Regions from separate parts of the Dysosmobacter sp. HCP28S3_G4 genome, predicted to be linked through region 3. Evidence: riboswitches for the same ligand, from Rfam matches in the RefSeq annotation. Region 3 holds a riboswitch; each other region holds the start of a gene.

Region 1 (10,437 bases), on a different contig from region 3:
CCACCAGACAGTGGCCGCAGGCCCGCACCGCGCAGATGGGCACCTCGGTGGACACCTTGTCCAAGTCGTAGCGGTTGGGCATCCGGTGGACATCGGTGAAGTAGTCCTGGTTCCAGCCGCGGCCCAGCAGCCATGCGGAGCCGGTGTGGGGATGGGCGGCTTCAAACTCCCGCAGGCACCGCAGAAGGTCCTCCAGACTGGCGGTGTGGGCGGCCAGCTGGGCGGTGTGCAGCGCGTTGCCGAAGTTCAGCAGGTGCATGTGGCTGTCGTTGAAGGCGCTGCACACGAATCTGCCCTCCAGATCCACAATCTCCGAATCTCCCTCCGCATAGGACAGTGCCTCCCGGCTGCTGCCCGCGAACAGAAATTCATCGCCCTCCACGACGAAGGCCTCCGCAAGGGGAAGCTCCCCCGTGTAAACCACGCCATTGTGATAAATGGTCCTCATTTTTTCTGATACCCCTTTTCCAGTTTTCCCAATGCCAAGGCCAGCTTTTCGTAAAGTCGCTCGATCCTTCACGAAAAGCTGGCTTGCTGGCGTTATTATTTGCTTGTCTTTCCGGCTGCCGCGGCATCCTCATAGAACAGCCGCATGTTCTCGTCCACCTTGCCGATGCCCAAGTAGCGCGCCTTGTAGTCCTTCAGCAGCTTGAAGTACTGATTGGACAGGATCAGGATCACGGCCACGTTGACGAAGGTGGGGATGGCGGAGGTAATGTCCACCAGCGTCCAGATGAAGCCCTGGTTGTCGGTCTTCACCAGATAGATGGTCCACAGCAGGCCCGGCAGAACGCGGATGGCGTAGAAGATCTTCATGATGATGGTCTTCAGCAGGCCCTCCTTCTTGTAGAGGTGCTCCAGGATGGCCAGATAGTAGGTGAACCAGCCGCCGGAGGTGGTGACGGTGAAGATCACCATGATGACTGCCAGCAGCAGGCTTCCCACGGTCCCGAAGCTGCTGGAGAAGGCGCTCAGCGCCAGGGTGCCGCCGTTGGTGCCGTCGGTCCACATGCCGCTGAGAATCACGGACAGAGCGGTGATGCTGCAGACGACGAAGGTATCGAAGAAGACCTCGAAGGAGCCCCACAGGCCCTGCTCCACCGGATGCCGGGTCTTGGCGGAGGCGTGGATCATGGGAGAAGTGCCCCAGCCGGCCTCGTTGGAGTACACGGACCGGGCCATACCGACGCGGACCATCTGGCTGACGGCGCAGCCGGCGAAGCCGCCGACGGCCGCGGTGCCGGTGAAGGCGTTGGTGAAGATGGAAGCCACAGCGGCGGGAGCAGAGGTGATGTTGGCCAGGATCATGGCAATGCCCATCAGGATGTACAGGGCGCTCATGAAGGGGACCAGCTTGCTGAAGATGTTGGCGATCCGCTTCGTGCCGCCGCCGGTGATGACGAAGGTCAGTGCGCAGACCAGGATGCCCACGATGATGACGCCCTCGATCTTCATGCCGCCGATGGTGATGCCGTCAAAGTGGAAGGCACCAGCCACCACCTGAGAGGCGGTCAGCGTGGAGGAAGTCACGAAGAAGGTGGAGAAGATGCCGATACCGAAGATGACAGCCGGGATCAGCCACAGCTTGCCCCAGTGGCGCTCCTCGCCGAGGCCGCGCTCCATGTAGTAAGTGGGGCCGCCGTAGTAGTCGCCCTTCTCATTTGTCCGGCGGTAGTAGCAGCCCAGGGTGACCTCCACCTGCTTCAGGATCATGCCGAGGCACGCGGTGAGCCACATCCACAGGACAGCGCCCGGGCCGCCCGCGGCCACTGCGGTGGCGACGCCGGCGATATTGCCGAAGCCCACCGTGCCGCCGATGGCGGTGGAGATGGCCTCGAAGGCGCTCAGCATACCCTTTTCGTTCTCATTTTCCGTATCCTTCTGGAAGATCTTTCCGAAGGTACGCTTCATAATCCAGCCGAAATAGCGGAACTGGAAGAAGCCGGAACGGACCGTAAAGTACAGTCCGGTCACGATCATGAGTACAATGAGCGGTAATCCCCAGAGAATACCGTCAAGCCAATTTAAAAAATCAATCACAATTTTCTCCTCTTTTCACACTTGTTTTGAGTTTTCCCTTTCCTTTGCACGGATCCGTTCAGCGAAAGGGCCGGCTTCCTTTCGTCAAAGAGGAATTTCGCACAAAAAACAGAGCAGTGGTTTCCGTGAAAAGACCACTGCTCCAATAAACAAATGAAACAATAGCTCCTCCACCATGCGGTGAGAGTGCACAGCCTGTTCGACTGTACCCCAACTGCGGTGACACATGGGATGCCACCGGTTTCGGCGAAGCGTCCTTTCCCCGTCCATCTCCGGCCCCATTGCCTCCGGACAGGTACTGATACGATCCGCGCCTCTATTGCTGAATCTTTATTTAATTCTTTAATTCGACAGAATTATACAATCAATTCTCCCGTGTGTCAATAAATTTATTGGGACGGTCAGGAAAAACTTGCCGCAGCGGGCGCGGCGGCGTCCATCTCCGGGCCGCTTCCGGCGTCGTGGATATGCAGAATATGCAGCATCAAAATATACGGATCTGCTCTGATGCGCGGCCCTCGGGTTCTTGAGAAGGCGTTTATATGTGCCTGATGTTTGCCTAGATATGAAACGCGTCTGCCGGAGACGGCAGACGCGTTCAGCAGACTTTCGCCGAATTTACGGAGTTTTTCACCGCACATCGCTGTGCAGGGAGGCAACTGAATACCTCCTACGGTTTGCCGCAGATCTGTATTTCTCCGGCGGGTGATGCGGCCTGACCGACGGTACTGCCTGCGGCGGCACTCCCCGATGCACACAGGGCCAGGATCAGCAGGGGGATCAGCAGCAGAGCCAGGAATCGTTTTACGCGCTTCCCGGTTGAACTCTTTTGACGCGGCATGTTTTTGATTGCTTCGGCCTGCCGGAACATGCGATCCAGCAGAGTCTCAATTGTTTTTCCCAGCAGCCAATTGAGAAGCTACCTGCCCCAGTATTGAAGCACTGAGGCAACTCTTACCATATTTTTCATATGATCTGTTCAAGTTGTTGCGCCGTGGAATACGGCGGTCACATCATTTCTGTGTGACTCTTGCGGTCGCCCGCAAGTTCAGACTGTGCCTTCATCCGCGTGGGATGCTCCGTGTCCAGTCGTTACACCTTCCCAGAAGGGCTTGGCCCGGCGTTTTCTGCTGTGGATCCATCATAGCAGACAGGCTCCTGATTTGCAACAGGTCGGGCATCTGAAAAGGCCCGAAGGATACGGAACAGAAATACTTCTGCCAGTGCGTTTCCGGAACCGCCGGTCAGTTTTTCATCGCTTTTCCCTGAGACATCAGTTCTTCGATGTACTCGTCAATAAGCCGGAGTCCCTTCGCCAAATCATGGGCATGGGAGAGCGTGATCCGGAACGAATGCGGGATATTGAAGCAGTCACCGTGGCAGACCAGCACGCCCTTCTGATCCAGCAGACCGTCGCAGAACTCCTCCGCCGGAACCTCCAGGTCGTAATGCACCAGGCAGGTGGTTGCATACGAATCGGCATATTGGTGCAGATATGGATTATCCGCGATCCATTTGTCGATGACCGCTTTATTGGCGCTGACGATCCGGCGGGATCGCTGAAAGATCTTGTCCACATGCTCCAGGGCGATGGCAAAGATCCACTCGTCAAACACACCCCCGCAAATGGAATCATAGGAACGCCAGTTGAACAGTTTGAACCGGGTATCCGGATCGTGGCAAATGATCCAGCCCACCCGTGTACCTGCCATGGAGTAGATCTTGGAAGAACTGGCCGTAACGATGGCCTTTTCGTAGAGGTCGGCGAAGGAGGGCATGTACTCTTCCTTCAGGCCCCGGTACATCTCGTCACAGATGACCCATGCGTCCACGGAGCGGGCAATCTCCACGATCTCCTGCATTTCCTCCAGCGTGAGGAGAGAGCCGGTGGGGTTGTTGGGGTTGGTGAACAGGATGGCTTTCGTATTCTGATCCACCGCCCGCCGGACCTCTTCGATATCCAGACGGTATCCGGCCTCGGGCTTCAGGTCAATCTTCCGCACCTCGGCGCCGATGGACTTGGGAATGGAGAAGAACTGCTGGTAGTTGGGCATGATGGAGATCACATTGTCCCGGGACTCGATCAGGGCATAGCACACAGTACTGTTGGCTCCCGTGCCGCCGTGACAGAGGATCACTTCCTCCGGCTCTACCTTCCGGTATAGCTTTTCCGCGATGGCCCGTCTGGTCCGCGGTGTCCCATCGAACCGGCCATAGCCCAGATCCATATGCCGCAGTTCCTGAAAGAAGTCCTCCATGCTCTCGCCAGTGAGCTGGAATAGTTCCTCCACTGTCATAGGCAGCACGCAACTGCCGCCCAGATAGATTTTGTTCTTCTCACTGTCGCACGCCGGATTCAGCCAGTTTTCCAGGGTGAAATCATCAATCTTCATATTACGCTCCTTTCCGCACCTCAGCCTGGGCCGTTGTTATAGGTCAATGGCGTGGGCCGGATCGTCCCCTGCCCCTTCAACGACCATCTTCGCCACCGCCAGATCCAGCAGCGCCAGACCCGTGGCGTCAAATACCGTAATCTCCCGGTCACTCCTGCGGCCGGGCTTCGTTCCCAGCAGCACCTCACCGATCTGACCGATGATGCTCGCCCGGGTGATGAAGCCGCCTTTCACAGCAAGCTCGCACTCACCGGCGTTGACGCACTGGTCCACATCATCCACATAGATCGCAGCATCCCGCAGAATGGCGGGGTCGATCTCCTCCTTGCCGGGCATATCTGCGCCAATGCAGGAGAAATGGGTGCCGGGTCTGACCCATTCCCGTTTGATGACAGGAGCGGTAGCCCGGGTGATGGTGATGATGATGTCGCTGTTGCCGACGGCTGCGGTCAGGTCTTCCACAGGGAGAAACTCCACGCCGGAGGCGTCAATGCCGAAGCCGTCCCTCAGACGGCCGGGTGCTTTCTCCGCGTAGACTGCCGCAGCAGACGGATGGATGGGCTCGGCACAGTACACTTTTTTGATCTGCGGCAGAGCGGTCAGGGCCGCGGCGATCATAAATATGGACTGACGTCCGGTCCCCAGGACCAGCAGCGTCTCACTGTCCCGGCGCGCCAGAGCACGGGCGGCCACCGCTGCGGCGGAGCCGGTACGCATGGAGGTGATATACGAGGCGTCCATGATCCCCAGCGGCAGCCCCGTTTTCCCGTCCATGGCCACAAGGATGCCGCTGAATGGAGGCAGCCCCAGCTGTTCATTCTGTGGGAATGTTGCCAGTGCCTTCAGGCCGTATACCTCACTTCCGCGGTCATAGCCGGAGCGGATATCCATGACGCCGCCGCGATCCTCAAAGTGGTGGGTCACAGTAGGCCAGACAACGGTCTCCCCCCGTGCCTTGGAACGATAAACGCCCTCCACAGCTTCGATCACCTCCGGCAGCCGGAGTCTCTGTTCGAGAGCAGCGCGGTTATAGAAACTGACTTTCATAACGACTCCTCCCTGTTGAAAAAGATTAAGCGCACAGGTTTGTTTGCAATCAGGATATCGTTTTGATACTCCAACTGCAACGGATATTTTTAGCACAGACGATAAAAGTATAGAAATTCAAATTAACGGGATTTTTTATTATTCAAACATCGAGTCCGTCAATGAATCCTTGATGGGTGATTAGTCGCTTACATTCAATGCAGGTTATCGTTCCCTGTCCGCATTCACTTTCCGGAGAGACTGCGCCTGCCCGCCGCAGCCTGCCGCTTCAGCTGCTCTTCATATTTCGAGACCAGCTTTTCCTTCTGCTCTTTCAGATACGCCTTCTCCTCCTCGCTGTACTCTTTGCAGTCGATCGCCGCCGCCTGAATGATCTTCAGATCTTCCCGATTCAGGTCGCACCATCCCCGGCTCTCATAAAAGCAGTACAGGATCGGAAAGTCCAGAATCCGGAAGCGGATGGCTTTCTTCTTTTTGGACTGGAAGCGGTCAAGGCGGGCTTTCCGCGCTTTCGGCCACGGTGCGTTCTCCACGTCCTTGTATTGATGCGGTTTCCCTTGCACATCCCCAAAATAGGCGATCGTCCATGAGCGGTGCACCAGATCCGCCTCGGAGCCGGGAATCAGCGTCTTTGCGTATTCCAGTGCGATCCTGGAGGGGCCTGTCAGAACCGCGCCATACGCCAGGTCCAGCTTCAAATAAGGGTCCCGCTCACATTCGTAAGCCTTCTCCACAAACTCTGGAATGTCCTTTGACAGCATGGGAAGCCTGGTCACAAAATAGAGCAGCTCATTTTTCAGGGAGAACAGCCCCTCTCCGGACAAGTTATCCAGAAGACTCCGCGTCTCGGCGTCCAGGCTCGACTCGTCCGGCCGGACCGTGTACAGATAGATGTCCATCAGGTTCTTTTGGAGCCTGCGCAGTTCTTCCTCGTCCCGGATGGTACTGATGGCTCCCCGCACATAGTCGGTGATATCATTTCGCAGCGTCTGCCGCAATACACTGACCACCGCCGCGCCGCCTTGCTGGAATGCGGTGAAGACGCTCTCGGCGTAGAAATAGGCACAGAGGCTGCGGTGATAAAACCCGGTAGCCGTCTTCGCTCCGTCTTCGGAAAATCCGGAGAATGTCAGCAAGCCTGTAATGGCAGTATCCTGATATCGGACGCTGCAGCACGGCCCATAGTAGAGCTCCTGCGCAATTCCCTGCAACGCATCCATGATCTTATCGTCCGTCATACAGCTTGTCTTCCGGGCCCGCTCCTTTTTCAGCCAGCAGCGGAAGAACGAGTGGTACAACAGATAGAGCGGCTGATCCGCCGTGACCAGGCTCTGGACAACGCCGCCGGTCAGTCCGTCATTTTCCAGAAGATAGATCAGCAGCGTCAGCTGGAACGGCGTCTCCGTAAAGCCGGTCATCGCCAGGTTTACGTCCATTGCCTTGTTGAAATCCTCCAAAAGCTTTTCATTCCGGGTCTGCTTGGCATAGTTCCTGGCATATCGCTCCGCCATACGGAAATCCCACTTTTGCAAGGTTATGACATTTTCAATATAGCGGCTCAGGTCCGGGGATTCCTGGTGGTAATAGTGCTCCGTCCGCCAGCCGAACCAAACTGTCGTGTTGGAGCCCGGTTCCGACAGTCTGGAGAGCAGCTTCGGCAGGCCGTCAAAGAACCTGGTATCGCTCACCTCATCCATGCCGTCCAGCAGGATGATCCGATGCTGTGAGGGCCTGGCCTCTCCCCGCAGATAGCCGGCGACGCACCGTTCGTAGGGGGTCATCTCTTCCCTTTGCAGGGCGGAGGCGTGGAGGTACAAAAATTCCCGAGACTGGTTCTCAAAGAGATACAGGTATTTCAAAAGAGTCGTCTTTCCGAAGCCGGCGTCGCCGGAGATCACGATGTGCTTGTTCCGATACTGCACCCGGAGGCTGCGGTAAGGGATGCTCCTTTTGACCTTTTGACCTCTCAGGTTGGGCGTGATGAACAGTTTGGGAAACAGTCCCCGGAAGGACGCGCTCTGCTTCATCCACGGAAGGAGGAGATCGTTTTTCAGCAGTTCCTGGTTTTCCGTGACCATTTTTCCGGTCAGGCGGACACGGGTGGGCAGAGCGGTTTTTTCGCGGATGCTGTCGTTAAACTGTCCATACTCGCTCCAGCCTGTTTTGGCGCCGAACTTGCCGTCCCACTGGTATGCGGTATATGTCTGTGTCCGGGTGTCGCCATAGAGGAACGCCGCCTGGGCGCCGGTTTCCTGCTTCAGGCACCCCATGGTGATCTCCAGGTGATTGCCGACGGAACGCCACCAGACGTTGTGGGCGTCTCCGCAAAGATACAGGCGCACAGGATAGTCTTGGAAGATGCTCTCTACTGCCTGCCGTTCCTCCGGCGACAGATACTCCAGGGCGTGGTGGGCCAGTACGATGATGGGACATTGGGGATGTTGCGCTTTGATCTCCTCCAGCAAGCAGGCCAATTCGTTGTTGCCGATAATCAGCTCGCCCCGGCTGCTATCACTGACGTGCATGACGGCAGTGTTCAAGGTCAGCAGGATCATATTCCCAACCACTTCGTACTGGTGGAGCGGCTGGTCCTTCCACGGATCCTTCGCTCCATACAGCCTGCCGCAGACCGTGTAAAAGAATGAGAACTCTGATTTCAGGAACTTCAGATCCTCAGTGGAAAAGGTGCCTTTCGCATAGTCATACGCTTTTTGGATCTTCTCATACCGTTCCGCCGCAGCTCCTTCGCTGCGCCTGCGGTCATGGTTCCCCGGCGCCAGATGGATATGTTCCGCCTCTGTGATCCCGGCGGCTTCCGCGATCTTCCAAATGTACTCCACCGCATTTGCGGCCGTCTCCTCCTCGGGCGCATCCTTTTGAAAGAAGGCATGGCGGTAATCTCCGGTGACGAACAGCTCGTCCGCCTCCAGTTTGTTTTTCCGGATAAACTCCGGCAGATAGTTCCGGAGGTTCCGTGCGGAACGCCCGTCCCCTTCCGGATTGTAATGGATATCTGATATGTGCAAAAACCTCATAGCCATCCCTCCCACACAGGAAATACACACCGTCCGGACTGGCCGCACAAAATTCAAATGCCCAGTCGCTCTCTGGGGACAGTTTATCACAAAATTTTCCTCAATAAAAGGTACAGATTCATATGAGGGAGTATTCTGTTTCCAGATAGATTTTCTTTCGGTCTGCGTGCAGCAGCCTGATTGCTTACCTGTAATTGCAATGCGTCTCCTCATAGACTAGCACAGATATAGGTACGAGTCATTACATTACCATATCCAACCATGCGCAGATGGCCAGCTTTGTGGCACTGAACAGAACCTTCTATAACAGTCTCAGTGATGATGAGGACAAGGCCATTCTGGACGCATCAAGGGCGAGGGCTTTTCTTCAGACTCGCCGCTCTGCGGAATGGTCCTTCCTCGAAAAAGCACTTGTGTTTTTCCACAGAATGGCGTATAATCACTTTGCCAAGGAGAATAAAATGCAGAAAAAGGGAGCTCGCAAACGGGCTGAGAGGAAGCTGTGCGCTTCGACCTGTGACCTGATTTGGGTAATGCCAACGTAGGGAGATAAAGCACCGGTATCAAATGCCGTGGGAATGTCTTTCCTCACCCTGCGAAAGACGCCCACGGCATTTTTCTATCATGCGGCCCGCGGAGGTCCTGCGTTTCTTCTCCGGCCGCGGTGGATCGGGGGCACCACCTTCCGCCGCGCAAGAAAATTCCATTCTGTGCAGAAAAGGAGAACTCTATGAGAACAGCATGGAACAGCGCCGGGATATCCGGTGCAGGCGCCGGGAATCTGACAGACAGCAGAAGGCCCCACAGAATGGCCGCTGCCCAGGCACCTCCCGGCGCTGCGTCCAGGCTCCTGTGGGAGCCGCGGGACACGACAACAGCGAATCAGAAAACTTTGGGAGGAATTTGAAATGGATCGTACTTACACCACACAGATGGACGCCGCCCGCAGGGGCATCGTCACGCCGGAACTGGAGACCGTGGCCAAAAAGGAACGGATGACCGCCCAGGAGCTGCTGCCCCTGGTGGCATCGGGCAAGGTGGTCATCCCCGCCAACCGCCTGCATACCTGCCTGGACCCCGAGGGCATCGGCTCCATGCTCCGCACCAAGATCAATGTCAACCTGGGCGTCTCCCGGGACTGCAAGGACTACAACGTGGAGATGCAGAAGGTGCTCTCCGCCGTGAACATGGGGGCGGAGGCCATCATGGACCTGTCCAGCCACGGCGACACCGGCCCCTTCCGCCGGAAGCTCACCGCGGAGTGTCCGGTGATGATCGGCACTGTGCCGGTCTATGACAGCGTCATCCACTATCAGCGGGATCTGGACACCCTGACCGCCAAAGACTTCATCGACGTGGTCCGCCTGCACGCCCAGGAGGGTGTGGACTTCGTCACACTCCACTGCGGCATCACCCGCAAGACCATTGACCAGATCCGCAAGCACAAGCGGAAGATGAATATCGTCTCCCGGGGCGGCTCCCTGGTGTTCGCCTGGATGTGCATGACCGGCGAGGAAAATCCCTTCTACGAGTATTACGACGAGATCCTGGACATCTGCCGGGAGTACGACGTGACCATCTCCCTGGGCGACGCCTGCCGTCCCGGCTGTCTGGCCGACGCCACCGACGTGTGCCAGATCGAGGAGCTGGTGCGTCTGGGCGAGCTGACCAAGCGGGCCTGGGAGAAGGACGTCCAAGTGATGGTGGAGGGTCCCGGCCATGTGCCCATGGACCAGATCGCCGCCAACATGAAGGTGCAGCAGACCATCTGCATGGGCGCCCCCTTCTATGTTCTGGGCCCCCTGGTGACGGACATCGCCCCCGGCTACGACCACATCACCGCCGCTATCGGCGGCGCCATGGCCGCCATGAACGGTGCCGCGTTCCTCTGCTATGTGACGCCGGCGGAGCATCTGGCCCTC
Region 2 (10,437 bases), on a different contig from region 3:
CGGAGGACGCGGCGGGGGCGCTGTCGGCCATGGAGGAGGTCTCCGGGGGCGGCGCGATCCGGCTGGCCGTCTCCGGCGTGGGACGGTTCGGCGATCTGTGGTGGGCGGGCGTCGAGGAAAATCTCCGCCTGAAGACGGCGGCGGAGAATTTGCAGAGCGCCCTGCGCCGCCGGGGCTTTTCCATCGAAAAGCGGGCGTTCCGGCCCCATGTGACCCTGGCCCGGCAGGTGCGGAGCCCAGGGCCTCTGCGGCTGTCCGTCCCCCGGCGGGAGATGACCGCCGCCGGAATGTCGCTGATGAAGTCGGAGCGCATCGGCGGAAAGCTGACCTATACGGAGATCGGCTATGTGCCCTTCTGACCGGACAGGAAAACAAGACGATACAAGGAGAACGATTCTGTGAAAAAGTGGTTCCATATCCTGCTGTGCGGCGCAATGCTGCTGACAATGGCCGCCTGCGGGGCGGCGGAAGAGACGGTTGCCGCCCCCCCGGCCCCGGAGGGCGTCACCTTCACCGACGATCTGGGCCGGGAACTCACCGTCGCGCCGCCGGAGCGGACGGCGGTTCTGATCGGCAGCTTTGCCGATATCTGGTGTCTGGCCGGGGGAAACGAGACCCTGGTGGCGGCGGCGGACGACACCTGGACCAGCTTCGACCTGGACCTGGGGCCGGAGGTGGCCAATCTGGGCGGCGTCAAGGAGACCAACATGGAGGCGCTGCTGGCGGCGGACCCGGACCTGGTGCTGGCCAGCTCCAACACCGCCGCCAACGTGGAGCTGCTGGAGACCTTCGAGAAAATGGAGATCCCCGTGGCCTACTTCAACGTCAGCTCCTTCGATGACTATCTCCGGATGCTGGACATCTGCACCCGGCTCACCGGTCATACGGAGAATTATCAGACGTACGGCACGGAGGTGCAGGCCCAGGTGGAGGCCGCGAAAGAACGGGTCACGGGCCAGGCGCCCACTGTTCTCTACGTGCGGGCCACCGGCGTCAGCTGCAAGGTGAAGAACAGCCGGGACAGTGTGCTGGGCGAGATGCTGGCGGAGCTGGGCTGCATCAACATCGCCGACAGCGAGGACAGTCTGCTGGAGAATCTCAGCATGGAGACCATCGTGGCGGCGGACCCGGATTTCATCTTCGCGGTGCTTCAGGGCAGCGACACCGGTCCCGCCCAGGCCATGCTGGAGGCGGAGCTGCTGTCCAATCCCGCCTGGAACGGCCTCACCGCCGTCCGGGAGGGCCGGTATCACATTATGGACAGCAGGTTGTACAACCTGAAGCCCAACGCGCGCTGGGGGGAAGCATATGAAAAACTGGCGGACATCCTGTATCCGGCAGACAAGTAAACACCCGGGGCTGGTGCTGCTGGCGCTGGCAGCGCTGGTGGTGCTGCTGGCGGGACTGAGCCTGTGCCTGGGTGCGGAGAAGGCCGGTCCGCTGGAGGCCCTCCGGGCGCTGCTGGCGGGAGACGTCCGGAACCCGGCGTACCGCATCCTGCGATACATCCGGCTGCCCCGGACCTGCGGCGCCCTGCTGGCGGGGGCGGCGCTGGCGGTGTCCGGCGCCATCATCCAGGCGGTACTGGCCAATCCGCTGGCGGCGCCCAACATCATCGGCGTCAACGCCGGGGCAGGGCTGCTGACGGCGCTGTGCTGCGCCCTATTTCCCGCCGCCGTGGGGCTGGTGCCCCTGGCAGCGTTTCTGGGGGCCTTTTGCAGCGTGGGACTGGTGCTGTTCATCGCGGAGCGCACCGGGGCGTCCCGGATGACGCTGGTGCTGGCGGGTGTGGCGGTGTCCAGCGTGTTCAGCGCCGGCGTGGACGCGGTGGTGACGCTGATCCCCGACGCCCTCACCGGCTATTCGGATTTCCGGGTGGGCGGACTGACCAACGTGCCCATGAGCCGCCTGATCCCGGCGGCGTGGGTGATCCTGCTGTGTCTGGCCCTGGCCATGACGCTGCACAATGAGCTGGACGTGCTGGCCTTGGGGGCCGACACCGCCCGGAGCCTGGGCCTGCCGGTGAAGGCGGTGCGGCTGGGGATGCTGGCATTGGCCGCCGCCCTGGCGGGGGCCGCGGTGAGTTTCTCCGGCCTGCTGGGCTTTGTGGGACTCATCGTGCCCCATATCATGCGGCGGCTGGTGGGCGGAGAGAGCGGACGGCTGCTGCTCGCCGCCGCCCTGGGGGGCGCCGCCCTGTTGACAGGCTGCGACCTGCTGGCAAGGGTGCTGTTCGCCCCCTATGAGCTGCCGGTGGGCATTGTGCTGTCCTTTGTGGGCGGGCCATTCTTTATCTGGCTGCTGCTGCGGCAGAGAGGGGGGCGCATCCATGATTGAGCTGCGGAGCCTGACAGTGGGCTATCCCGGCCGGGCGGTGCTGTCCGGCGTGGATCTGGAATTCCGGCCGGGAGAGGTGCTGGTCCTGGTGGGACCCAACGGCTGCGGCAAGTCCACGCTGCTGAAGACCGTGCCGGGTCTGCTGCCGAAGCTGGACGGGGACATTCTGGTAGACGGCGCTCCGGCGGAGACCCTGACCCGGCGGCAGCTGGCCCGGAAGATCGCCTATCTGGCCCAGTCCCGGAACGTGCCCAGCATCACCGCCCGGCGGATGGTGCTCCACGGCCGCTTCCCCTATCTGGGCTATCCCCGGAAATACCGGCCGGAGGACTACGCGGCGGCGGAACAGGCCCTCCGAGCCGTGGACGCTCTGGACCTGGCAGGGCTGGACGTCCAGACCCTCAGCGGCGGTCAGCGACAGCGGGTGTATCTGGCCATGGCCCTGGCCCAGGACACGGAGACCATTCTCATGGACGAGCCCACCACCTATCTGGACGTCCGCCATCAGCTGGAGGTCATGGAGACGACCCGGCGGCTGGCCGGGCAGGGCCGGGCGGTGGTGCTGGTGCTCCATGACCTGTGTCTGGCCCTGCGGACGGCGGACCGGGTGGCGGTGCTGTGGGACGGCGCTCTGCGGCAGACCGGCACCCCGGAGGAGATCTTCTCCGGCGGCGTGCTGGACCGGGCCTTCGGCATCCGGCTTTGCCGGATGGAGACCAGCGGCGGCTGGCAGTATTATTACGGGTAGGTGAGCGGCATGGCGTATTTTCCCTTTTTCATTGATATTGCCGGACAGCCCGGACTGATCATCGGCGGCGGCATCGTGGCTCTGCGGAAGGTGGAAAAACTGCTGCCCTACGGGCCGTCCCTCACGGTGGTTTCCCCCAATTTCTGCCCGGAGCTGGCGGAAATGGGGAACATTTCCCGGATTTGCCGGGAGTTTTCTCCACAGGATGTGGAAAACCGGACCTTCGTCATCGCCGCGTCGGACGACCGGGCGGTGAACCGTCAGGCGGCGGAGTTGTGCCGCGTCCGGGGCATTCCCGTCAACGCGGTGGATGACCGGGAGGCATGTACCTTTTTGTTCCCCGCCCTGGTACGGCGGGGGGAGCTGTCCGTGGGCATCTCCACCGGCGGGGCCAGCCCCACGGCGGCCATCTGGCTGAAGGAGCGAATCGGCGAACTGCTGCCGGAGAACTTCGGGGAGCTGCTGGACTGGCTGGACAGTCTCCGGGACCGGGTCCGGCGGGAGGTACCGGAGGAGCGGGACCGGAAGCGGGTGTTTCAGGCGCTGTTCGCCCGGTGCATGGCGTCGGGCGCTCCCTGCGGCGAGGAAGAACTCCGGGCACTGCTGGCGGACGCCGGAAAGGAGCGGGAGCATGGGTAAGAAATCAGGTTCCGTGGCGCTGGTGGGCGCCGGCTGCGGCGGACTGGACTGGCTGACGGTGCGGGGACTTCACCTGCTGCGGCGCTGCGACGCGGTGGTCTATGACGATCTTATCGGCGGCGATATTCTGGGCGAGGCTCCGGAGACCGCGGAGCGGTACTATATGGGCAAGCGCAGCGGAAAGCACTCTGCCGCCCAGGAGGAAATCACCGCCGCGCTGATCCGTCTGGCGAAGCAGGGAAAGACTGTGGTGAGGCTGAAGGGCGGCGACCCCTTCGTCTTCGGACGGGGCGGCGAGGAGCTGCTGGCGCTGGAAAAAGCGGGCATTCCCTGGGAGGTGGTACCGGGCATCTCCTCCGCCATCGCCATCCCCGGCGCGGCGGGCATTCCGGTGACCCACCGGCAGATGAGCCGCAGCGTCCACATCGTCACCGGCCACACTGCGGCGGCCGGCTTGCCCGCGGATCTGGAGGAAGCGGCCCGCTGCGGCGGGACGCTGGTGATCCTCATGGGCCTGGGGAATCTGGAGACCATCACGGCGCGGCTGATGGCGGCGGGAAAGGCACCGGAGACCCCGGCGGCGGTGGTGTCCGGCGGCAACAGCCGCCATCCGGCCACGGTGCGGGGGACGCTGGCGGACATCGGGGAGCGGACCCGGACCGCCGGTGTGGAGGCTCCCGCCGTCATTGTGGTGGGGGAGACGGCGGCGCTGGACCTCTCCCCCGCCCCGGCCCGGCCCCTGGAGGGCATCCGGGTGGGTCTCACCGGAACGGCGGCCATGGCGGACAAGCTCCGTATTGCCCTGCGGGAGCAGGGGGCGTCGGTCTGCCAGGTGGAGAAGTCCGTGGTGGAGCCGCTGGACGCGGATTTCGACTGGGAGCGCCTGGCCGACGGACGGCGGCGCTGGATCGTCCTCACCAGCGGAAACGGCGTCCGGCTGCTGTTTGACCACCTCCGGGATGCGGGGGTCGATCTGCGGCGGCTGTACTGCTGCCGGTTTGCCGTCATCGGCGCCGCCACCGGCGCGGCGCTGGAGCGGTGTGGCATCCTGCCGGACCTGTGCCCGGAGGAGTACACCAGCCGGGGACTGGGGGAGGCCCTGTGCCGCAGCGCGGAGCCGGATGAGGAGATCCTGCTGTTCCGCTCCGACAAGGCCAGTCCCGTACTGGGGGAACTGCTCCGGGAGCGGGGCCTTCTGTATCGGGAGATCCCCCTGTACACCCTCCGGGCAGATGCCTCCGCGGCGGACCAGAGCCGGGAGCAGCTGCCGGAGCTGGACTATCTGGTGTTCTCCAGCGCCGGGGGCGTGGAGCTGTTTTACGACACCGTGGGTCCGGTGCCGGAGGGACCGGTCTGCGTCTGCATCGGCCCGGTGACGGCAGCGGCCCTGGAGAAACGGCTGGACCGCCCCTTCCTGACATCGCCGGATATCTCCGCAGGAGGTATCGTGGAGACCATTCTGGCGGCGGAGCGGGCGAAGACGGAGGACAGATGAGAGATCGCCTATAAAATTCCATAAAGCATCCGGCGGCATCCGGGGAAAAATGAGTAAATTTACACGATTTTTGCAAGTTTTCTCGAAGGGGCGGTTGACAGACAATCGCCCTGGTGATAGGATACCGTCAAAATTGAATCGCTGAGATAGAGGCGCGAGGTCCATCAGTATCCTCCGGCAAAGGCCAGGCAAGCCGCCGGCGGGGAAAGGGAACATCGCCGAAGTGCTGCGGGATTGCCTGATCCCGGGGTGCTGGGCCGTCAGGAAACACCTGCCGGACTGTCACAAGGTTTTGTGAAGCGCTATCAATGGCTGTTCGGGACGGCTCCCAGAGAGGGGCTTCTTCCGTATTTTCCATGGACCGCTTGACAAAGCGGTCCAATTTTTATTCTCCGCCGCCGGAGCGGCCCGGCCCGGAGAGAACATTCCGCCGCACACGCTTCAGAAAGGTTGGAAGAATATGAAGAAGTTTTTTGCAATGATGCTCTCTCTGGCCATGGCCCTCAGCCTGACCGCCTGCGGCTCCGGTTCCTCCGGCGCCGCCTCCGCCCCCGCTGCCTCCTCTCCCGCCGCTTCTGCGTCCGCCGCGGCCAGCTCCGCCGGTGACGCCGATGTCATCCCCGGTCTGGAGGACGGCGTGCTGACCGTCGGCATGGAGTGCGCCTACGCCCCCTACAACTGGACCCAGATGGACGACTCCAACGGCGCCGTGCCCATCTCCAACGTCTCCGGCGCCTACGCCAACGGCTATGACGTCATGATCGCCCAGAAGATCTGCAACGCCAACGGCTGGGAGCTGGAGATCGTCTCCAGCGCCTGGGACTCCCTGTGCCCCGCTGTGCAGTCCGGCACCATGGACGCCAACATCGCCGGTCAGTCCATGACCGCTGACCGCATGGAGCAGGTGGATATGGCCGGCCCCTACTACTACGCCACCATCGTCTGCGTCACCACCAAGGACAGCGAGTACGCCAGCGCGACCTCCATTGCCGACCTGGCCGGCGGCAAGTGCACCTCTCAGTCCGGCACCATCTGGTATGACTCCTGCCTGCCCCAGATCGAGAACGCCGAGCTCCTGGCCCCCGCCGACACCGCTCCCGCCATGACCATGCAGCTCCAGACCGGCACCGTGGACTTTATCTGCACCGATATGCCCACCGCCATGGCCGCCGTCGCCAAGGACGACAATCTGGTGATCCTGGACTTCTCCGGCACTGATGGCGACTTCCAGTTCGCCGACGAGGAGGAGCGGGCCGAGAACGTGAACATCGGCATCTCCGTCCAGAAGGGCAACACCGCCCTGAAGGACGCCATCGACGCCGTGCTGTCCACCATGACCGAGGACGACTTCAACGCCCTGATGGATCAGGCCATCGCCATCCAGCCTGAGGTCTGATACTGATTTCATGATCTTCCGCGTCCTCCGGCCCTGTTTTCAGGGCCGGAGGATGCACCGCTGTCAACGAAACGAAAGGAGTTTCGCCCATGGATAAGCTGGTGAAGCTGTGCCAGGATATCGCCCAGCTGTGGAGCAAATACTGGCCCATGTACATGAGCGGCGTGAAAAGCACGCTGATCCTCGCGCTGGTGGCCACGGTCATCGGCTGCGTCATTGGCCTGATCTGCGGCATTCTGAACACCATCCCCTACACGAAAAACGATCCCCTCCCCAAGCGGTTTCTCCTGAAGCTGATCCGGGTCCTGGTCCGCGTCTACGTGGAGGTGTTCCGTGGCACCCCCATGGTGCTGCAGGCGGTGTTCATCTACTACGGCCTGCCCTATTTCACGGACAACGCCCTGCGGTTCAACAGCACCTGGGCGGCCGCCATCCTCATCGTCTCCATCAACACCGGCGCCTATATGGCGGAGTCCGTCCGGGGCGGCATCATCTCCATTGACCCCGGCCAGACCGAGGGCGCCAAGGCCATCGGCATGACCCATGTCCAGACCATGACCAGCGTCATCCTGCCCCAGGCCCTGCGGAACATCATGCCCCAGATCGGCAACAACTTCATCATCAACGTGAAGGACACCTCCGTCATGTTCATCATCAGCTTCACGGAGTTCTTCGCGGCCCACCGGTATATCGTGGGCGTCAACAACATGTATTTCCCCTCCGCCACCATTGAGATGGCCGGCTATCTCACCATGACGCTCATCGCCTCCTTCCTGCTGCGGTGGGTGGAGAAGCGAATGGACGGCGACGACAGCTATGAGCTGGTCCAGGAGGATCAGCTGGTGATGTCCGCCGGCACCTACAGCCATCCCGACCGGGGCACGCCCTTCGATGAGCGCAGCAAGGAGTACCGGGAGCGGACGAAGCAGGCACTGAAAAACCGCAACGGAAGTACGAGAGGAGAACGGTGACATGAGCGATACGATCCTTGAGATCCGGCATCTGTCCAAGGCCTTCGGCAGCCATGAGGTGCTGCGGGACATCGACTTCACCGTGGAAAAGGGCGACGTGACCTCCATCATCGGCGCTTCCGGCTCCGGCAAGTCCACGCTGCTGCGGTGCGTCAACCTGCTGGAGACCCCTACCAGCGGCGAGATCCTCTACCACGGAAAGAACGTGGCGGACCGGACCGTCAGCGCCCCCGCCTACCGCTCCCACGTGGGCATGGTGTTCCAGTCCTTCAATCTGTTCAACAACATGACGGTGCTGGAAAACTGCATGGTGGGCCAGGTGAAGGTGCTGAAGAAGAACAAGGAGGACGCCCGCAGGAGCGCCCTGAGCTATCTGGAAAAGGTGGGCATGGCCCCCTACATCAACGCCAGGCCCCGCCAGATCTCCGGCGGCCAGAAGCAGCGGGTGGCCATCGCCCGGGCGCTGGCCATGGAGCCGGAGGTGCTGCTGTTCGACGAGCCCACCTCCGCCCTGGACCCGGAGATGGTAGGCGAGGTGCTGGAGGTCATGCGGCAGTTGGCCGCCGACGGCATGACCATGCTGGTGGTGACCCATGAGATGGCCTTCGCACGGGACGTCAGCAGCCAGGTGGTGTACATGAACCAGGGCGTCATCTGCGAGCAGGGCACGCCGGAGCAGGTCTTCGGCGATCCCCAGCGGCAGGAGACTCGTGACTTCTTGGCCCGGTTCCGGAAAAACTGAGTCCATTCATCTGAAAACCTGCCCGCCGCGGAACAGACGCTTCCGCGGCGGGTGTTTTTTGCTTCGGCATAAAACACCGCAGGGCGCAAAAAAAGACGGCCCCATGGCCGCCGGATGAAAAACATCGACCCCGCCAACCTCCAACGAGCTGGCGGGGTCACTTCTGGTAGGGCTTCTCGTTCACTAAGCGTTACCTCAAACTTTCTTCGGATTCTTCTGAAAGATTCATGCAGGGGTCGGATGCTTGCCAATCCTTAAAACATAAGTACACGCAGTCGTTGCATTTGCTGTTGCCAATGCGCTGGTGTGGTCTCGGTGAATACGAGTGATGTTTCGTTTTTGGTAGGAATCGGTCTGCTGGATTCTTTCAGAGGTTCAGGAACTTACTGAGTTCTCAGATGGGACCTAGCCCATGGGACTCACCCCTTCCTTGTGTCTATAATGTACAACATCTTTCGGGATTTGTCAATTGCTTTTGTGCTACTTCTCTAGTTTTTACAAATGTAAAACGTTTGCTGGCGGCAGATTGCACAAAGTCTGCCCGTCAGGACTCCAGCGCCGCCAGAAGCTGCGGGAGGGAGACAACGTCTCCCTGATAAAAGGCGTCCAGCAGGGCGTCCAGATTGTCCTCGTCGTGCTCGATCTCGCAGCTGAACCGCCGCAGGGCCTCCGGCAGGCCGCACACCACCGCCAGCCGCTCCACCGTCAATACCGCGAAGACGCACAGATCCGCCCGGCTCAGGAGGTCGCCGTCGTTGATAGCTTTCAGCAGGTAACGGAAGGCGAAATAGACAGCAATGCGCTCCAGCGGCGGCTCCGGTACCGGCGCCGCCGGGGCCGTCTCCGCCTGACGCAGCAGGGCGGGCCAGTCATCGTCCAGAGTCTCCAGTGTTTCCAGAAACCGCAGGCCGCCGGGGAACAGCGGAGGTGCCTCAGCGGGCTGGACAGCGTCTTCCGGCGGCGTCCAGTCCGACACCAGGGCGGGCAGCTCAGATGCCTGTTCCTCGTCCAGATATCCCTGGGCATCCCAGGCCAGCAGCAGAAAGTCCCGCAGGCGGCGGCGCAGGGGAAGGCTCCGATCCGCCAGAATGTCCAGCAGCCGGGTCCGCAGGGGCAGCAGACAAGGGAGCCAATCGTCGCCCGCCTCCCCTGCTTCCGGCGTCTCGCGCTCCGGAAATGTCAGGGGGTTGCCGCTGCCCAGCAGCAGAGCGTTGGCCGCGGGACAGGAGGCGCACAGGGTGATCTCCCGGAAGGGGCCGTAGTCCTCCGTGAACCGGGGATGCTCCCGGCAGGTGACGCTGGTGGCCGCCTCTCCCAGCTGCCGGTGGATCTCGCAGAGGTTGTCCCCGTCCAGAAAGGGACAGCGCCCGCCGTTCAGGGGAAAGCAGACGTCTCCGCCTTCATCCTCCCGCATGGCGGCTCGCAGTCTGTCCCCCAACGGACCGGGGACGCCCTCATACCGGCGGACAGTATCGTCGTCCAGGACTACCTCCCACTTTTCGCAGCAGGTGTGGGGACAGGCGCCCGCCAGACAGCGGAAGTTATCGTAATAATCCGGCACGCGGATCAGCATGGGCATCATCTCCGGAAAGGATTTCTCCGCTTCGCCGTCCCGGCGTCACGGGCGCAGGAAGCCCATGGGCCTGCCCTCCATGGCGAACAGCAGGCCCAGAAAGTCCCGGTAAAAGGGGGCGAAGGCCCCGTCGTCCAGCATGGCTTCCGCCGTGGGGCGGTCCACCCACCGGGCGTCCCGCACCTCCGAGGGCTGGAGATGCAGGGAGGCGATGTCCGGCGGATCGGGCAGCTCCACCAGATAGATGTCGTCAAAGCCGTCGTCAAAATTCACGGTGAGATAGGGCCGCAGACCGGAGAAGTCCAGGTCCAGCCCCAGCTCCTCCAGCAGTTCCCGGCGGATGGCGGTCCGGCTGTCCTCGCCGGCCCGGACGCCGCCCCCGGCGGTGAGGTCCCACAAGTCGGGATACTCCTCCTTGCAGGACTGCCGCCGCTGGATCAGCATCCGGCCCTGGGGATCGAAGATGCAGACGTGGACCACCGTCAGATACTCTCCCGGGCCCAGCGCCGCGCCCCGGGGGACCGTTTTCCCCAGCG
Region 3 (10,437 bases):
AGACGCTCCCCCGGATGGGGTTCATGAGACGGCAGGGCAGGCCGGACAGCACCCGCGTCACGTAGGCCGTGGTCTCCGGCAGCTGATTGTCCAGCTCCGGGATGCGGTGCAGTGCGCGGCGGTATTCCACTACAGGGACAGACATGACAGGTTCTCCTTTCAGGCTGGGGGTTCATAAGTCTTTTCCAGTATAGCACAAACCAAACGGCCCGAACATTACAGATTGGTTAAATTTTCTCTCTTTCGCGGCTCCGCCGCCGCGCCGCCCAACGCGGCGCGCCATAACAGAACCTTTACATTAACATTGACCTTAACCTTAACCTTTACCTTTACCTTTACCTTAACCCCACGTCACCCCAGGTCACCTCAGGTCACCCCACGTCACCCCAGGTCACCTGGGGTCATTGCCCCCAAACGTGCAAATTTTCCGGTGCAGGGGCGCTGGGGCGGGAGGAGATGCAATATATGAGCATGGGACCAGCCGAGAAAAAGAGCTTTCTCGTCCATTTTGACGCATACGACTGTCTGGAAGGGCTGACCATGGAGCAGCGGGGAATTCTGTTCACTGCCTTGTTCCGGTACGCCATGGAGGAGGCAAAGACGGATCAGCCGCCGTCCGATATTCTGTCCGCCTTTCCGGGCATGGATAACGGCACGAAAATCGTCTTTCGCTTTCTGGCGGCCAATATCCGCCGGGAGACGGATTCCTGGAAGAAAAAACGGGACAGCTGCACCCAGGCCGCACAACGGCGAAACAGCCGTTCCCAAGCCGCCCAACGGCGGAACAGCCGTTCCCAGTCCGCCCCGAAGCCCGCCGGGTGCGAACCGGAGCAGGACATCTGCTGGATGGGTAAGTACATCCGCCAGCGGGACGCCGCCCATCCGCCCAAGGACGGCAGCGGCCCGCCCCGTCCCTGCCCGCCGCCGGAGGAGCCCGCCGGAGACGAAGAACGGCCGGACCGCTGACGCGGCCCGGCCGGCTTGTATCCTTATTCCAGGGTCTTGATGAACTTCTCGATGCGGTCCAGGCCCTCCTTCAGGTCCGCGTCGGAGTAGCAGTAGCTCAGGCGCATGAAGCCCTCGGTGCCGAAGTAGATGCCGGGGATGACGCCCACCAGGCCCTCCTTCAGCATCTTCTCGCAGAAGGTCAGGGAGTCCATGCCGTACTTCCGGATGTCCACGAACACGTAGAAGGCGCCCTCGGGCTTCTCCACGGTGAAGCCCATGTCCGTCAGGCGCTGGTAGACGTAGTCCCGGCGGCGGCGGAACAGTTCCACCACGTCGTCGATGGGGGTCTTCAGGGCGGTGACGCAGGCGGGCTGCACGAAGGACGGCACGGAGGTGACGGCGTACTGGTGGAACACCTGCATCCGGTCCATGACGGGGGCGTCGGCCATGCACCAGCCCAGACGCCAGCCGGTCATGGCGTAGGGCTTGGAGAAGCTGTTGACCACGATGATCCGGTCCCGCATGTCCTGATACTCGGCGAAGCTGTGGTAGCCGTCGGTGTAGACCAGGGAGCGGTACACGTCGTCGCAGATGACGAAGATGGGCTTGTCCTTCAGCACCTCATGGATGGCGTCCAGGTTCTCCCTGGAGTACATGCAGCCGGTGGGGTTATTGGGGGAGGTGAGGATGATGGCCTTGGTCTTCTCCGTGATGGCGGCCCGGAGGGCGGCGGGGTCGATCTGGAAGTGGTTGTCTTCGGTGGGCAGGGCCACGGGGACGCCCTGGCGCAGCTGCACCAGGGATTCATACAGGCCGAAGGCGGGGGTGGGGATGATGACCTCGTCGCCGGGGTTCAGCACGGTGGACAGGCTGACGGACAGCGCCTCAGTGGCGCCCACAGTGACGATGATCTCGTTGGCGGCGGCGTAGTGAAGGCCGTGGGCCTCCGCCTCGTACTCGGAGATGGCCTTCAGCAGGTAGGGCATGCCGTTGCCGGGGGGGTAGTGGGTGTCGTTGGCGTCCAGGGCGGCCTTGGCGGCGTTCTTGATGACGTCGGGGGTGTTGAGATCCGGCTCGCCGATGGTCAGTGCGCAGGCGCCGGGGGTATCCCGCACCAGGAAGGTGAACCGGCGGATGCCGGACAGCTGCACGTTCATAACGGCCTCGTTCAATTTCAGTTCCATGGGATGCACGCTCCTCTTTCTATGCGCTCCGGAGATCACCGCCCCCGCAGCTTTTTCCTATCCAAGTATAGCGCAGGGAATATGGGAATTGCAAGTGTTTTGTGACTTGGCGGCACATGGGGGAGGGGAGTTCCCCGCGGGGTGCGGGGGTGCGCCCCGTACCGGGGCGCGGGGGTGGTGCGGCGAAGGCCGCGGGCTTGCGGCTCCGCCGCGGGGGAACTCTTTCTTCCCGTGAAGACGGGAGTGCCGGCGAAGGCCGCGGCTTCAAAACCCCCTTTCTCTTTTTCCGAGGAAAAAGAGAAAGCGCCTTTTGATGGTGTCAAGAGAAAAAGGCTTGGCGGCGGCATTCCGGACTTCGTCCAGAACGCTCGCAGCGCCTGTTACGGGGGCTTGGCCCGGTGGGGACTTGCGGGCTTTTGCCCACTCAACCACATATGGAAGTTGCGAAAGCTGGGGGTATTTCCGGATGCACCCTGCTTCTCTTTTTGCTGCCGCACCCTGGCGGTTGCGGAGGGCCTGGCAACCTGCTTTCGATACCCAGCCGGGTAGCGCATAGCGAAGCGGAATGCGCGGGAGTAGAAGGACAGGCCTTGCGATCTTCCACCCCACGATGACTGCCGGGGTTCTGCGAGCTGCGGCGGAGCAGTATCGTCGACAGCCAATGTACTCCGCACTCGGTAGAAGGCTGGCAAGTCTGGTCGGAACTGATTCGGAAGACCCCCGCATTTCCGCCAACTGGCCCTGCGGGCCGGTTGTGCGGAAAAAAGCGATTTTCTCTTCCACCGGGCGCGACGCATTCTCTTTTTCAAGAAAAAAGAGAATGGGGGGCGCATCCCCGCGGCGGGACCGCCGCAAAGCCGCCGGGCTTCCCCGGCACCCCCGTCCCACGGAAAAAATTCCCGCCTCCCGCGCAGGGCGCAAAAACAGAAGCACCCCCGGTCAATACCGGAGGCGCTTCCGTAAAAGAGGGTAAAAGGGGGAACAAATTCAATTCACTGGGCGGAGTACCGGGACAAAAACTGCTTCGTCCGCTCCTCCCGGGGGTGGTCGATGACCTGATGGGGGTCGCCCTGTTCCACGATGACGCCGCCGTCCATGAAGATCAGCTGGTCCGCCACGTCCCGGGCGAAGGCCATCTCGTGGGTGACGATGATCATGGTGGTCCGCTGCTCCGCCAGCTCCCGGATGACCCGCAGCACCTCGCCGGTGAGCTCCGGGTCCAGGGCGGAGGTGGGCTCGTCGAAGCAGAGGATGTCCGGGTGCATGGCCAGGGCCCGGGCGATGGCCACCCGCTGCTGCTGTCCGCCGGACAGCTGGTGGGGATAGTGGCCCGCCCGGTCGGCCAGGCCCATCTGGGCCAGCAGCTCCCGGCCCGCCTCCTCGATCTCCGCCTTGCTCTCGCCGCCCCGTTCCTTCGCCAGCAGCTCCCGGGCCAGGGTCACGTTCTGCAATGCCGTGTACTGGGGGAACAGGTTGAAGTTCTGGAACACCAGACCGAAGTGCAGCCGCTTTTTCCGGATGTCCTTCTCGTTCTGAGTGGCGGGGTCCGCCGCGTCGAACAGCTTCTCCCCACGGACGGAGATGGTGCCGCCGTCCGGCGTCTCCAGGAAGTTCAGGCACCGCAGAAGGGTGGTCTTGCCGGAGCCGGAGGAGCCGATGATGGACAGTGCCTGGCCCTCCTCCAGGGAGAAGGAGATGTCGCTGAGCACGGGCGTGGCGCCGAAGTGCTTCTCAATATGCTGTGCTTCCAAAATCGCCATTTCCGCGCCTCCTTATCGGAAGTAGTCCAGCTTCCGCTCCACCCAGCTGAACACGATGGTCAGAACGCCAACGAACAGCAGGTAGAACACGCCGGTGTAGAAGAAGGGCCATACCAGGCCGCTGCTCTTCATGTAGGAATAGCCGGTGAAGGTCAGCTCGTAGACCGCGATCATCCGGGCCAGGGACGTGTCCTTCACCAGGGTGATGATCTCGTTGGACATGGGGGGGACGATGCGCTTGACCATCTGCAAAAGGGTGATCTTGAAGAAGATCTGGCTCTTGGTCATGCCCAGCACCTCGCCGGCCTCCCGCTGGCCCACGGGCACGCCCTGGATGCCGCCCCGGTAGATGACGGAGAAGTAGCAGGCGTAGTTCAGGGAGAAGGCCACCACCGTGGCCATCATCCGCCCGGTGTCACCGGCGGGCCAGAAGTTGTGGCCCGCGATGCCGGGGATGTACATGAAGCCGATGAGCTGGAGCATCAGGGGCGTGCCCCGCACCACCCACACCAGCACGTTGCACAGGGCGCTGATGGGCCGGAACCCGGCCAGCCGCCGTCCGAAGGCGCCGGGAGGCGTCTGGCCGAACAGCAGGAACCGGAAGGGCTGCCAGCGGTTCATGGAGCCGAAGGCGATGACCAGACCCAGGGGCAGGGCGAACAGCAGGGTCAGGAAGAAGATCTCTGCCGTGGTCCCCAGACCTTTCAGCAGCGTCAGTGTCACATTCCAAAGCATGGCGAAACCTCGTTCTGTCTGTAATCGTAAGCCGCTCAAAGGCAGAGGGCCGGAAGCTCTCTGCCTTTGAAGGATGCATTCAGGGGGAAATTACTTTGCGGCGGTGACTACCACCTGCGCGTTGTTGAAGTAGGGGTTGGTGCAGTCCATGGCGCCCATGACCTCGTTGGTGAGGGTCATGCCGTTCCAGACCACATCGATGTTCTTGGAATCCAGCTCCATGATCTTGTTGTCCCAGTCGATCTCGATGAACTGGCACTCCACGCCCAGCTTCTCGGCTACGATCTTGGCCATGTCGGCGTCGAAACCGATCCATTCGCCGTTGGCGTCCTTGTAATCCATGGGCTCGAAGTCGGTGATGCCGACCACCAGGGTGCCCTTGTCCTGGATATAGGCCACGTCGCCGTCCTCAGTAGGGGTGAAGCCGGCGGCGTCAGGCTGCTCCACCATGGCGTCCTGGAGCTTATAGGTCTCGGCCACGGCCTGCATACTGCCGTCGGCGTAGGCCTCGGAGAAGACGTCGTTGATGTAATAGGCCAGGTCGGAGCCCTTGCGGCAGCCAACGCCGTATTCCTCGGTGGTGAGACCGTCACCATAGGTCAGATTGGGATAGCTGGTGTCCTCGCCGGTCATGGCCACGGCCATCAGCAGGTCGATGATGGCGGCGTCGGAGGTACCGGCGGCCACTTCCATCAGAGCGTCGGCCTGGGAGGCCACGGAGTTGTACTCGAAGCCGTTCTCCTGGGCGGCGGCCTCACCGGCGGAGCCGGCCTCCACGGCGTAGATCATGGTCTCCGCGGGCTCGGAAGCGGCGGCGGAAGAACCGGCGGCGGAGCCGGAAGCGGAAGCGGCAGGGGCGGAAGAACCGCTGGAGCTGCTGGAACCGCAGGCGGCCAGGGAAAGGGTCATGGCCGCTGCCAGCAGCAGGGCCCCGAATTTCTTCATGTTCATCATCAAATCCTCCATTTGGGACCGCGTCCCGAATTTGGTATGTTAGCAGTTTACCACACTAAATCGCTCTCGTAAAGACGGAAAGCGGACAAAGAACATAGAATTAAACGGGGGGAATTTGTTTGTTTCGACGAAAATGTGGGAGTTTGCAGGGTCCCCTTCGCAGGGGACTGGTGGTGCGTCCCGGACGGGGCGCAAAAAACGGACCCCCGGTCTTCCAGAGGCCCGTTTCCCGCAGGGAAAAAGATTACAGCTTTCGCAGCGCGTCCACCAGGGCGGTCTTGCCCTCGGTCTTCTCGTCCTTCATCTTGATAACCCGGGCGGGGCAGCCGGCCACAACGGCGTTGTCCGGCACATCCTCCACCACGACGGCTCCGGCGGCCACAACGGCCCCCTTGCCCACGTGGATGCCCTCGATGACCACGGCGTTGGCGCCCACCAGCACGCCGTCCTCCACGATGACGGGAGTGGCGGAGGCGGGCTCCACCACGCCGGCCAGCACCGCGCCGGCGCCGATGTGGCAGTTCCTGCCCACGGTGGCCCGGCCGCCCAGCACGGCGCCCATGTCGATCATGGTGCCCTCGCCCACGACGGCGCCGATGTTGATGACCGCGCCCATCATGATGACCGCGCCCTTGCCGATCTCCACCTTCTCCCGGATGATGGCGCCGGGCTCAATGCGGGCCGGGACGGCCTTCATGTCCAGCAGGGGCACGCCGGAGTTCCGGCGGTCGTTCTCCACCACGCAGTCGGCGATGGCGGCGGCGTTCCGCTCCAGAATGGGGGCAAGCTCGCTCCAGTCGCCGAAGACGACCTTGCTGTTCCCGTCCCCGAAGACCTTGGCGGAGCCGAAGTCCACCGGGGCGGTCAGGTTCACGTACACCTTCACCGGGGTCTTTTTCTCGGAATTTGCGATATAGTCGATGATCTCCTGTGCGTTCATTGCTGTTCTCCTGACGAATTATTCTCCAAACAGGAGCGTCTCCAGATCGTAGCTCCCGTTGGGCTTTCCGGCCATGCGCCGGGCCATGTTCAGCGCGCCGTTGACGAAGATCTGACGGCTGGCCGCCCGGTGGGTAAACTCCAGCTCCTCGTCGGGGCCGAAGAAGTGGACGGTGTGGGTGCCCGCCACGGTGCCGCCCCGGAGGGCGAAGACGCCGATCTCCTTCTTGCCCCGCTTGCCGCAGGCCCCCTCCCGGCCGTAGACGGGGGTGTACTCCCCATCCGGGTCCATGGCGCTGAGCAGCAGCTTGGCGGTGCCGCTGGGGGCGTCGGCCTTCTGGTTGTGGTGGGTCTCCGTCATCTCGATGTCAAAGTCCGGCTTCAGCACCGCGGCCACCTCCGCCAGGGCACGGCGGAACACCGCCACGCCGATGGAGTAGTTGGCGGCCCACAGCACCGGGGCGCAGTCCCCCAGGGCACGGACCCGGGCCAGCTCCTCAGCGGAGTAGCCGGTGGTGCCGGACACCAGGGCGGTGCCGGTGCGGCGGATGTATTCCTCCACGGCGGGCAGGGTGGACGGCTGGGAGAAGTCGATGACCACGTCGGCGATCTTCCCGGTGTTTTCCAGCGCCCCCAGGTTCTCCCGGTGGAACACGCCCACGATCTCGTCCCCGGCGGCCTCGGCGGTGGACGCGATCAGCCTGCCCATTTTTCCGTATCCGATCAGCAGGATCTTCACAGCAGACCGGCCTCCTCCAGAGTGGCCCGCAGGACGGCCGCGTTCTTCTCGCTCATGTCATACAGGGGCAGGCGCATGGGACCCACGTTCAGGCCCATCATGTTCATGGCGGTCTTCACGGGGATGGGGTTCACCTCAATGAACAGGTCGTTCATCAGCTTCAGGTAGCGGTTGGTGTTCTCCATGGCCTTGGCCTGATTGCCGTTCAGGTAATCCATGACGATGTCGTGGCACATACGGGGCATGACGTTGGCGTAGACGGAGATGACGCCGCTGCCGCCGATGCTCATCAGGGGGACGGTGATGTCGTCATTGCCGGAGTACAGGGCGAAGTCCGGCCCGATGCAGTGGGCGATCTTCATGGCGTAGGACATGTTGCCGCTGGCCTCCTTGATGCCGGCCACGTTGGGATGCTTGGCCAGGCGCTCCACCACCTCCACGGGGATGGAGCAGCCGGTGCGGCCGGGGACGTTGTACAGGATGCAGGGCACGTGGACGGCGTCGGCGGTCTCGGCGAAGTGGCGGTACATGCCCTCGGTGTTGGCCTTGTTGTAGTAGGGGGAGATGATCAGCAGGGCGTCGGCGCCCATGTTCTGATACTGGATGCCCTTCTCCTTCTGGGTGGCGGTGCAGTTGGAGCCGCAGCCCACGATGACGGGCACCCGGCCGTTGACCACCTTGATGGTGTGCTCCACGATGGAGGCGTCCTCCTCGTGGGTCATGGTGGCGGACTCGCCGGTGGTGCCCAGGGTGAGGATGGCGTCGGTGCCCTCCCGGATCTGGCGCTCCAGCAGCTCGGTCAGCACCTCGAAGTTGATGCTGCCGTCCTCATGGTAGGGGGTGACCATGGCGACGATGGAACCCTTGATGTTTTCGAACTTCATAATGTTTCTCCTCCAGATACAGAATGTTGTTGAGATCCTCTTGTACGGCCGGTCCGGAGCGGCTCCGCGGAAGCCGGTCCGGGGCGGTTGTCTCCCGGCGGGGCCGCCGGGGCACAAAAAAACGACAGAGGACGCGCCTCTGCCGGTTCTCTCACCACGTTCCGTCGCGGAAGATCACAAAGCGGTCGATAGCGCAACCGCGGCAATGCCGCGGACAGTCCCGCAGGTATCACCCACGGTCCCACCCCCCGATCCCGCCGGAACGGAGAATTCGGCGGATTTGCCCTCTCTCCGTTCTCAGCCCGCCGGCTCCCGGAGATGCGTCGCGTCCGCGCCTCTATCTCGTTTTTGACATCATAGCACCACTCTATGCGGATTGCAAGGGGAAAATGAAAAATTTGCATTTCCATCCCAATGGGATTTTGGCAGTTTTGCGGGGGTCCCTCGCAGGGGTGCGGGGGTGCGCCCCGTCCCGGGGCGCGGGGGAGTGCGGCGAAGGCCGCAGGCTTCAAAACCTTTTCCCGTGAGGACGGGGGTGCCGGGGAAGCCCGGCGGCTTTGCGCCCCCCATTCTCTTTTTTCTTGAAAAAGAGAATGCGTCGCGCCCGGTGGAAGAGAAAATCGCTTTTTGCCGCGCAACCGGCCCTGCGGGCCAGTTGGCGGAAGTGCGGGGGTCTTCCGAATCGGTGCCGACCAGACTTGCCAGCCTTCTGCCGGGTGCGGAGCACATTGGCTGTTGTCGAGACTGCTCCGCCGCAGCTCGCAGGACCCCGGCAGTCATCGTGGGGTGGAAGATCGCAAGGTCTGTCCTTCTCCTCCCGCGCATTCCGCTTCGCTATGCGCTGCCCGGCCGGGTATCGAAAGCAGGTTGCCAGGCCCTCCGCAACCGCCAGGGTGCGGCAGTAAAAAGAGAAGCAGGGTGCATCCGGAAATACCCCCAACTTTCACAACTGCCATATGCGGTTGAGTGGTCCGAGCCATCAGCCACTACCGGGCCAAAACCCCCGTAACAGGCGCTGCGAGCGTTCCGGACGAAGTCCGGAATGCCGCCGCCCAGCCTTTTTCTCTTGACACCATCAAAAGGCGCTTTCTCTTTTTCCTCGGAAAAAGAGAAAGGGGGTTTTGAAGCCGCCGGGCTTCCCCGACACCCCCGTCCTCACGGGGAGAACGTGTTCCCCCACGGCGGAGCCGCAAGCCCCCGGCCTTCGCCGGAACTTCCCGCGCCCCGAAGGGGCGCACCTCCGCACCCCCGCAAAGGGGGGAAACCTTCAGCTTTCCTTTTGGAACAGCTCCGCCAAAATCTCCACGCAGGTCTCCAGCCCCAGCGCGCTGGTAGAAAGAGAGATGTGGTAGTTCTGGGACATGCCCCAGTCCCCGCCGGTGAAGTGCTTGTAGCTGACCCGGCGGCGGCTGTCCTTCTCATCCAGACGCTTCTCCGGCGCCTTCTCCGACTCGCCGTACAGCCGCACGATCCGCTCCGCCCGGAAGGCCTTGTCCGCGTGGAGGAAGGCGTGGAGGCAGTCCTGCCGCTCCCGGAGGATGTAGTCCGCGCAGCGTCCCACAATGACGCAGGGCGCCTTTTCCGCCAGATCCAGGATCACGCCCCGCTGGACGCACCACAGATAGTCCTCCGCGGACAGCAGGCCGCTGCCGCCGGACTGGAACAGGCCGTAGGAGAAGGCGCTCCTGCCCTGGGCGTAGTCGCTGTGCTCCTCCACGTAGGCGGGGGCGAAGCCGCTGGCGGAGGCGATCTGCTTCACCAGCTCCTTGTCATAGTAGTCCACGCCCAGCTTTTCCGCCAGCTGCTTGCCCACGGTCCGTCCGCCGCTGCCGAATTCCCGGCTGATGGTGATGATGCGCTTTTTCATGGATGATGCCTCCTTTTCATACTAGAATCCATTAAAAATAAGACATTTGTCTTATTTTTATAGTGCCAACGGCGCGTTGGATTCTTATGAGACGCGCCGACGCGCGAAGCGCGGCAGCTCCCATTAAAATATCCTATTTTAATGGGAGAATAGGATCAAATTACGCCTGGCTTTTGGCCCGGGCGGATTCCTCCTCCGCGGCGTTCCGGTTCAGCTCCCGGTACGTCAGGACGATGACCACCGCCGAGGCGATGAAGGTCAGGATATCCGACACGGGCATGGAGTACAGCACGCCGTCCAGACCGAAGAACCGGGGCAGCAGCAGCGCGAAGCCCACGCCGAACACCACTTCACGGACCATGGACAGAATGGTGGAGCTCCAGGGCTTGCCCAGGGATTGCAGGAAGATGAAGGCCGCCTTGTTGAC

What was found. Region 3 has a riboswitch for lysine ahead of dapA (4-hydroxy-tetrahydrodipicolinate synthase). Riboswitches for the same ligand answer to the same signal wherever they lie in the genome.
Region 1: it holds a riboswitch for lysine, as region 3 does, so the genes downstream of both, ACTNBU_RS10310 (alanine/glycine:cation symporter family protein) here and dapA (4-hydroxy-tetrahydrodipicolinate synthase) in region 3, are expected to answer to the same signal.
Region 2: it holds a riboswitch for lysine, as region 3 does, so the genes downstream of both, ACTNBU_RS03570 (transporter substrate-binding domain-containing protein) here and dapA (4-hydroxy-tetrahydrodipicolinate synthase) in region 3, are expected to answer to the same signal.

What each region holds. Positions count from the first base shown of each region.
Region 1 is NZ_JBQHUP010000046.1:1,349-11,785, forward strand. It holds gene ACTNBU_RS10305 (amidohydrolase) at 1-448, opposite strand, end outside; gene ACTNBU_RS10310 (alanine/glycine:cation symporter family protein) at 544-2,040, opposite strand; lysine riboswitch at 2,195-2,367, opposite strand; gene ACTNBU_RS10315 (aminotransferase class I/II-fold pyridoxal phosphate-dependent enzyme) at 3,285-4,433, opposite strand; gene ACTNBU_RS10320 (ornithine cyclodeaminase family protein) at 4,470-5,480, opposite strand; gene ACTNBU_RS10325 (metallophosphoesterase) at 5,705-8,515, opposite strand; gene thiC (phosphomethylpyrimidine synthase ThiC) at 9,424-10,437, shown strand, end outside.
Region 2 is NZ_JBQHUP010000008.1:59,144-69,580, reverse strand. It holds gene thpR (RNA 2',3'-cyclic phosphodiesterase) at 1-359, shown strand, start outside; gene ACTNBU_RS03595 (ABC transporter substrate-binding protein) at 399-1,349, shown strand; gene ACTNBU_RS03590 (FecCD family ABC transporter permease) at 1,309-2,337, shown strand; gene ACTNBU_RS03585 (ABC transporter ATP-binding protein) at 2,330-3,085, shown strand; gene ACTNBU_RS03580 (precorrin-2 dehydrogenase/sirohydrochlorin ferrochelatase family protein) at 3,095-3,724, shown strand; gene cobA (uroporphyrinogen-III C-methyltransferase) at 3,717-5,219, shown strand; lysine riboswitch at 5,359-5,532, shown strand; gene ACTNBU_RS03570 (transporter substrate-binding domain-containing protein) at 5,680-6,615, shown strand; gene ACTNBU_RS03565 (amino acid ABC transporter permease) at 6,705-7,586, shown strand; gene ACTNBU_RS03560 (amino acid ABC transporter ATP-binding protein) at 7,588-8,328, shown strand; gene fliB (flagellin lysine-N-methylase) at 8,873-9,901, opposite strand; gene ACTNBU_RS03550 (NUDIX hydrolase) at 9,947-10,437, opposite strand, start outside.
Region 3 is NZ_JBQHUP010000025.1:22,171-32,607, reverse strand. It holds gene ACTNBU_RS07640 (M20 metallopeptidase family protein) at 1-145, opposite strand, end outside; gene ACTNBU_RS07635 (DUF6291 domain-containing protein) at 466-966, shown strand; gene ACTNBU_RS07630 (pyridoxal phosphate-dependent aminotransferase) at 990-2,132, opposite strand; gene ACTNBU_RS07625 (amino acid ABC transporter ATP-binding protein) at 3,125-3,892, opposite strand; gene ACTNBU_RS07620 (amino acid ABC transporter permease) at 3,905-4,627, opposite strand; gene ACTNBU_RS07615 (transporter substrate-binding domain-containing protein) at 4,718-5,578, opposite strand; gene dapD (2,3,4,5-tetrahydropyridine-2,6-dicarboxylate N-acetyltransferase) at 5,826-6,521, opposite strand; gene dapB (4-hydroxy-tetrahydrodipicolinate reductase) at 6,540-7,259, opposite strand; gene dapA (4-hydroxy-tetrahydrodipicolinate synthase) at 7,256-8,143, opposite strand; lysine riboswitch at 8,325-8,491, opposite strand; gene ACTNBU_RS07595 (AAA family ATPase) at 9,411-10,010, opposite strand; gene ACTNBU_RS07590 (MATE family efflux transporter) at 10,171-10,437, opposite strand, start outside.